DNA from 3 places in the Cellulomonas wangleii genome. Region 3 is predicted to be linked to each of the others. Evidence: riboswitches for the same ligand, from Rfam matches in the RefSeq annotation. Region 3 holds a riboswitch; each other region holds the start of a gene.
What was found. A riboswitch is a leader RNA that binds a small molecule or an ion and turns the genes downstream of it on or off. The one in region 3 is predicted to bind thiamine pyrophosphate.

Region 1 (2,190 bases), 990 kb from region 3:
GCGGCGAAGGCGCTCGCGGCGTCCGGCGGCGCGAGGTGCTCGACCGTGACGTCCTCGGGCGTCAGCCCCGCCTCCCGCAGCGCGAGCCGCAGCAGGTACTCCCCCGTGCCGCCGCGGTTCACCGCGACGGAGCGCCCGGCCAGGCCGGCCACGTCCGTGACGTCACCGTGGGCGACGATGCCCTGGGTGTCGCCCGCGTCGTGCTCGACGGCCACCACGACGAGGTCGGGTGTGCCGGCGAGCGCGGCGACCACGGCCGTGGTGGAGCCGGAGACGACGTCGACGTGGCCCGCCGCGAGCGCCTCGGCGGCGGGGGCGAAGGCCGGGAACGACGGGGACACCGCCAGGTCGACGCCGACGTCCGCCAGGTGCTGGGCGGCCAGGCCGTCGTCGACCGCGAGCGTCAGCAGGTTCTGCGTCGACAGCGGACCGACGCGCAGGGTGGTGGCGGGTGCGCCGGTGGGCGCGGACGACCCTCCGGACCCAGCGCCCGCCGCGGCGCAGCCCGCCAGCGCGAGCACCGCGACCACGGCCGACGCGGACGCGCCGGGCGGACGGGGGCGTGACCGGGTGCGGCACGGGACGGCTCCGCGCGGTGCACGGCGGGGACGGGGGCGCGGTGTCATGCGGGCTCCTGGGTCGGGGGTCGGGCGGGTGGCAGGGGATGCCGGGCCGGCGGGGGCCCGCCGGGGGCGTCGGACGCCGGGACGGCAGGGGTGGGGGCGACGGCCCGGGCGACGGGCCCGGGAGCACGCCAGTGCAGCGCCCGGTGCTCCACACCGCGCACCAGGGCGTCGGTGACCAGGCCGAGCACCGCGTACAGCGCGACGCAGACGAGGACGACGTCGGTGCGCGCCCACGTCCGGGCGTCGGTGAGCAGCGCCCCGACCCCGCGGTCGGTGGCGACCTGCTCGGCGACGATCACCGCGACCCAGCCGGTGCCCAGGGCGAGCCGCACGCCGGCGAGCACCGAGGGCAGCGCGCCGGGCAGCACGACGCGCCGCACGGTGACCCACCGGCCCACGCCCTGCGCCGCCGCGACCTCCCGCAGGCGGGAGTCGACGCTCCGGGCCCCGGTGACGGTCGCGACGTACACGGGCACGGCGCTCGCCAGCACGACGAGCAGCACCTTGGGCGTCTCACCCAGCCCCCACCACACGACCAGCAGCGGGGTCAGGGCGGTGAACGGCACGGCCCGCACGGCCTGCAGGGGCCGGTCGACGACGTCGTGGCCGATCGGCGACAGCCCGGCGACGAGCCCGAGGACCAGCCCGGCCCCCGTGCCGAGGAGCGCACCCGCCGCGAGACGGCCCACGCTGACCGCGAGCGCGGGCAGCAGCGTCCCGGTGGCCACCAGGTCGGCCGCGGCGCGCGCGACGTCGACCGGTCCGGGCAGCACCCGGGGGTCGACCGCACCCGTCGCACTGGCGGCGGCCCACGCCACGAGGACGGCGCCCAGGCTGCACCACGCGCGCCAACCACCCGTCCGGCGGCCCGAGGCCCGGGTCACGGCGTGGCCCCGTCCGCGGTCGGGGCCGTGCGGGTCGGGGCCGTGCGGGTCGGTGCAGCCGGGGTCGGACCGGCGGGTGCTGCGGGCACGGGTGTCTCCGGTGGGTCGGTGCGGGCGCGACGGCACCGCCTCCAGGCGCGCGTCACCCCCGCCACGACGACGCGGGCGGCAGGACGTGCGCGGAGGCGTGCGCCGCCCACCGCGCGCGGCGGTACGGGACGGGCACGACGACGCCCGCCCGCGTGACGTCACGCGGGCCGGCGTGGGCGGGTCAGCCGGCCCCGGGACCTCGCCGTGCTCGCACGCCGGGCAGGCCGTGCGGGTGCAGGGCGTGCGGGTGCAGATGGGCGGACGGCAGCGGACGCATGGGAGACATGCGCGACATCCCTTCGCTAGTGCGACCTAGATCAGGTTCGACGGGTGTGATCTCAGCCGCGGATGCGGCACCCCGTGTCACGACGCCGCCGACGCTACCCCCGGACGTCCGGTTCGTCCGCAGGCGTCCGCACTGTGGCCGCGCACGCCGACGACCCCGCCCGGGACCTCCCGGACGGGGTCGCACCCGACGCGGCGACGGACGCATCAGGGCACGTTGCCGTGCTCGCGGAACTCCCGCCAGACGTTCTCGAAGAAGTCGTCGTCCTCCGGCACGGGACGCCGCGGTCGCCACCGGAAGACCG
Region 2 (2,190 bases), 1.5 Mb from region 3:
CGCGCCGTACGTCTCCATCTGCATGCGGCGGTACGGCTTGGCGTCGTAGGACGCCCGTACCTGCCACACCTCGAGGTCGAGGCCCAGCAGCGCGCACGCCATCGACAGCGACGCGCCCCACTGCCCGGCGCCCGTCTCCGTCGTCAGCCGGGTGATGCCCTCGACCGCGTTGTAGTACGCCTGCGCGACCGCCGTGTTGGGCTTGTGCGAGCCGGCGGGGGAGCCGCCCTCGTACTTGTAGTAGATCTTCGCCGGCGTGCCCAGCGCCCGCTCGAGCCGCAGGGCGCGCACCAGCGGGGACGGCCGCCACAGTGCGTAGATCTCGCGGACCGTCTGCGGGACCTCCACCCAGCGCTCGGTCGAGACCTCCTGCGCGATGAGCGCCATCGGGAACAGCGGCGCCAGGTCGTCCGGGGTGAGCGGCTCGCGCGTGCCGGGATGCAGCGCCGGCGGGCACGGCTCGGGCAGGTCCGCTGCCAGGTTGTACCAGTGCGTCGGCACGGCGGACGGCACCACGGTGCCGACCGGGTCGGTCAGCGGCGCGGGTCGGGTGGTGTCGGGGGTCATGTCGCCTCGCAGGTTCTGGCGCGCACGCGCGCTGGTCGGCGCGGACCGCGCACGGCACCCGGGGGCGCCGGCGACCCGCACCCGTGAGCGTAGCGGCGGCCTCACCTGCCCGGGGCCCCCGGGCGGGTGAGGCATCGAGGCGTCCGCAGGGCGAGACCTGCTCTCGGCAGCGTCACCGCCGGCGGGCTAGGGTCGGCGGCGAGACACGGGGTGCCCTGTACCGAGCAGGGCTGAGATCACACCCGTCGAACCTGATCTCGTTCGTACGAGCGAAGGGATGTCCGCCATGACGTCTGCCCTGCCCACCGACCTCGCCGCCGCATGTGGCGCGGCCCTCGACGAGCTGCGACGGCGTACCCCGCTCGTGCAGTGCCTGACGAACGAGGTCACGACGAACCTCGTCGCCAACGCGCTGCTCGCGATCGGCGCGTCCCCCGCGATGGCGAGCGTGCCGGGGGAGGCCGAGGAGCTCGCGGGCGCCGCGGGCGCCGTCCTGGTCAACCTCGGGACGCCGGGGCCGGACCAGCGTGCGTGCCTCGCCCCGACGGTCGCGGCTGCCGCGGGGGCTGGTGTGCCGTGGGTGCTCGACCCGGTCGCGGTCGGTGTCCTGTCGGTCCGGACGCGGCTGGCCGGCCACCTGCTCGGCGAGCGTCCGGCCGTGGTGCGCGGCAACGCCAGCGAGGTCCGCGCGCTCGCGGGCTTCGTCTCCGCCGGTCGCGGTGTCGACGCGCGCGACGACGTCGACACCAGCGCCGACGCCGCCGACGCCCTCGCGCGGCGCACCGGCGGGGTCGTCGCGGTGTCCGGGCCGGTCGACCTCGTCACCGACGGCATCACGCACGTGCGGCTCGCGGTCGGTGACCGGCTCCTGACGACGATCACCGGGTCCGGGTGCGCGCTGGGCGGTCTCGTCGCGGCCTTCACGTCGGTCGCGCCGCCGCTGACCGCGGCCGTCGCGGCGTCGGCGGCCCTGGGGCTCGCCGCCGAGCGCGCGGTGATCGACGCGCGCGGCCCCGCGTCGTTCCAGGTCGGGCTCCTCGACGAGCTGTACCTGCTGACCCCGGACGACCTCGCGTGCCGCGTCGCGGCCGCGCAGCGGATCGGCGTGCCGGCATGAGCGCGCTGCCCGCGGGCATCTACCTCGTCCTGGACGCCGACGTGTGCGGACGTGCCGGACACCGTCCCGCGGACGTCGCGGGCGCTGCGGTCCGTGCCGGTGTCGGCACCGTCCAGGTGCGCGCCAAGCGGGCGACCGCCCGTGAGCTCGTCGCGCTGACCGTCTCGGTGGCCGACGCGCTGCGCCTCGCGGGTCCCGCGGTGCTCGTCGTGGACGACCGCGTCGACGTCGCGCTCGCGGCGCGGGCGCGCGGCGCCCACGTCGACGGTGTGCACGTGGGGAGGCGTGACCTCGAGGTCGACGACGCGCGCGCGCTGCTCGGTCCGGACGCCCTGGTGGGCGCCTCGGCGGCACTGCCCGAGCACGTCCGGGCGGTCGCGGGCGCCGACTACCTGGGGTCGGGTCCCCTGCGGCTCACGCCCACCAAGCCCGAGGCGGGGCCGGCGATCGGGGTCGCCGGGGCGCGAGCGGCGGTCGTCGCGTCCGGCGGTCGTCCCGTCGTGGCC
Region 3 (2,190 bases):
CGCGGCCCACTCCTGCGGCAGCTCGACCGTCGAGCTCACGGGGTACATGTACATCGACCCCGGGATGTCCGCCTGGACGTCGTCCGAGAGCAGGAAGTCGAGCAGCGCCGCGGCACCCTCCGGGTTGGCGGCACCCGCCAGCACACCCGCGTACTCCACCTGGCGGAAGCACGTGTCGAGCAGCGCGCGGGTGGTTGGGGCGTCGGCACCGTCGGGCACCGTGAACGGCGGCGACGACGCGTAGGACAGCACGACGGGCCGCGGTCCCTCACCGCCGCCGGCGGTGAAGTCGGTGTAGTACGCCTCGGACCACCCGTCGGCCACCTGCAGGCCGTTGTCCCGCAGGCCCGCCCAGTAGTCCGCCCAGCCGTCCTCGCCGAACGCCCCGACGGTGGCGAGCAGGAACGCCAGCCCCGGGGACGACGTGACGGGGTCCGGCACCACGACGAGGTCGCGGTACGCCGGGTCCAGCAGCGACTCGAGCGTCGTGGGCTCCGGGACGCCCCGCTCCGCGAACCAGGCCGTGTCGACGTTGAGGCAGACGTCACCGAGGTCCACCGCGGTCAGCGCGCCGGCGTCGTCGCCCGGCACCGCGTACGCGGCGGCGTCCTGCGCCGCCGGGGCCGTGAGCTCGGCCGGCACCAGGACGCCCTCGTCGAGCGCGCGCGACGCGAACGCGTTGTCGATGCCGAACACCAGGTCACCCAGCGGGGCGTCCTTGGTGAGCACCAGCTGGTTCACCAGGGCGCCCGCGTCGGCCTGCTGCACCACCTCGACGCGCAGCCCCGACTCCTCCTCGAACTGCTCGAGCAGACCGTCGGACAGCGCGAAGGACTCGTGCGTCACCAGCGTGACGGTGCCGGCGCCGTCCGTCGGGTCGTCCGCCGCGCCACTGCCGACGGCGGAGCAGGCCGTCAGCGCGACGAGGCCGGCGGTGGCGACGAGGCCCGCCGCCGCGCGCCGGGCCGGGGTGGTGCGGCGCCGGGTCGTGCCGTGCTGAGGGCTGCCGTGCTGAGGGCTGCGCGCCCGGGGGGTGGTCATGCGTGTGGTCCTCCGTCGTCGTCGGAGGGGTCCCGCGCCGCCGTCCCACGGCGATCGCCGCACGGACGACACCACGGGAGGAGAGACAAGCCCGACTCCCTACGCCGGTATCACCCGGATCAGGTTCGAGGGTCTGCGGTGGTCCGCACTCTCAGCGTCCTGCCACCGTCACCGGCGACCGACGCTCCCCTGTCGTTCGCGGACGATCCTAGCCCCGACCTGTGCGCCGGCCGGATCCCGGGTAGCGTCCCTGCAGGCGACGACGACGGAGGAGAACATGTCGGACGACGGGAACAAGCAGTCGATGACCGCGAAGATCGTGGGCGCGGGGGTCACCCTCGTCGCCGCGTGGGCGGTCCAGAAGCTGATCGACGCGGTCTGGACCAGGACCAAGGGGCACAAGCCGCCGTCGCCGGACTCCACGGAGCCCGACATCAAGTTCGGCGAGGTCGCGACCGCGGCCGCGATCAGCGGTGCCGCGATCTCGCTGTCGCGCGTGCTGGCGACGCGCGGCGCCGCGAAGCTCGCCGGGCGCGCCGCCCGGCGCTGACCCGCTGCCGCGACGCCCGGGGACCGCTCAGTCGTCCCCGGGCGTCCGGCCGGGGCGCGTCTCCCCGAGGTCGCGCGACAGCTCGTCGACCACCAGCAGGTCGTTGCGGACCTTGCCGGTGCGGAAGCCCGCCCGGCCGACCATGTGCGCGGCGACGGGTGCGGTGAGCATCTGGAAGATCGCGACGAGCACCAGGGCCCACACGGCCCCGCCCTCGCGCAGGCGCAGCGCCAGGCCGATCAGCACGAGGATCAGCCCGAGCACCTGCGGCTTGGTGCCGGCGTGCATGCGCGACAGCAGGTCGGGGAAGCGCAGGGCGCCGACCCCGGCGGCGAACGCGAAGAACGCGCCGCCCAGCAGGCAGACGATCGAGGCGACGTCCGCCACGGTGCCCCACGTGTCCTGGCTCATCGCGTCTCCTCGTCGGCCGGGCCGCCGTGGTGCTCGGGGTCCGGTTCCTTCTCGACGGTCTCGCGGGCGCTCGGGGCCACGGCCTCGTGGACCGCGGGCTCGCGCGCGCCCGCCCCGTCCGCGGCGGCGTCCTCGGCGGCGCGACGCCGGCGGCGGCGCGCCTGCTCCTCCTCCTGCTCGAGGCGGCG

Region 1: it holds a riboswitch for thiamine pyrophosphate, as region 3 does, so the genes downstream of both, KG103_RS15335 (ABC transporter permease) here and KG103_RS01100 (thiamine ABC transporter substrate-binding protein) in region 3, are expected to answer to the same signal.
Region 2: it holds a riboswitch for thiamine pyrophosphate, as region 3 does, so the genes downstream of both, thiM (hydroxyethylthiazole kinase) here and KG103_RS01100 (thiamine ABC transporter substrate-binding protein) in region 3, are expected to answer to the same signal.

The regions. Positions count from the first base shown of each region.
Region 1 covers NZ_CP074405.1:3,327,346-3,329,535, forward strand. Annotated here, with positions in the region: gene KG103_RS15330 (ABC transporter substrate-binding protein) at 1-530, opposite strand, end outside; gene KG103_RS15335 (ABC transporter permease) at 623-1,399, opposite strand; TPP riboswitch at 1,878-1,971, opposite strand; gene KG103_RS15340 (FAD-dependent oxidoreductase) at 2,093-2,190, opposite strand, start outside.
Region 2 covers NZ_CP074405.1:1,783,653-1,785,842, forward strand. Annotated here, with positions in the region: gene KG103_RS08215 (TrpB-like pyridoxal phosphate-dependent enzyme) at 1-567, opposite strand, end outside; TPP riboswitch at 764-862, shown strand; gene thiM (hydroxyethylthiazole kinase) at 854-1,684, shown strand; gene KG103_RS08225 (thiamine phosphate synthase) at 1,681-2,190, shown strand, end outside.
Region 3 covers NZ_CP074405.1:243,081-245,270, reverse strand. Annotated here, with positions in the region: gene KG103_RS01100 (thiamine ABC transporter substrate-binding protein) at 1-1,041, opposite strand, end outside; TPP riboswitch at 1,121-1,242, opposite strand; gene KG103_RS01095 (DUF4235 domain-containing protein) at 1,319-1,591, shown strand; gene mnhG (monovalent cation/H(+) antiporter subunit G) at 1,619-2,002, opposite strand; gene KG103_RS01085 (monovalent cation/H+ antiporter complex subunit F) at 1,999-2,190, opposite strand, start outside.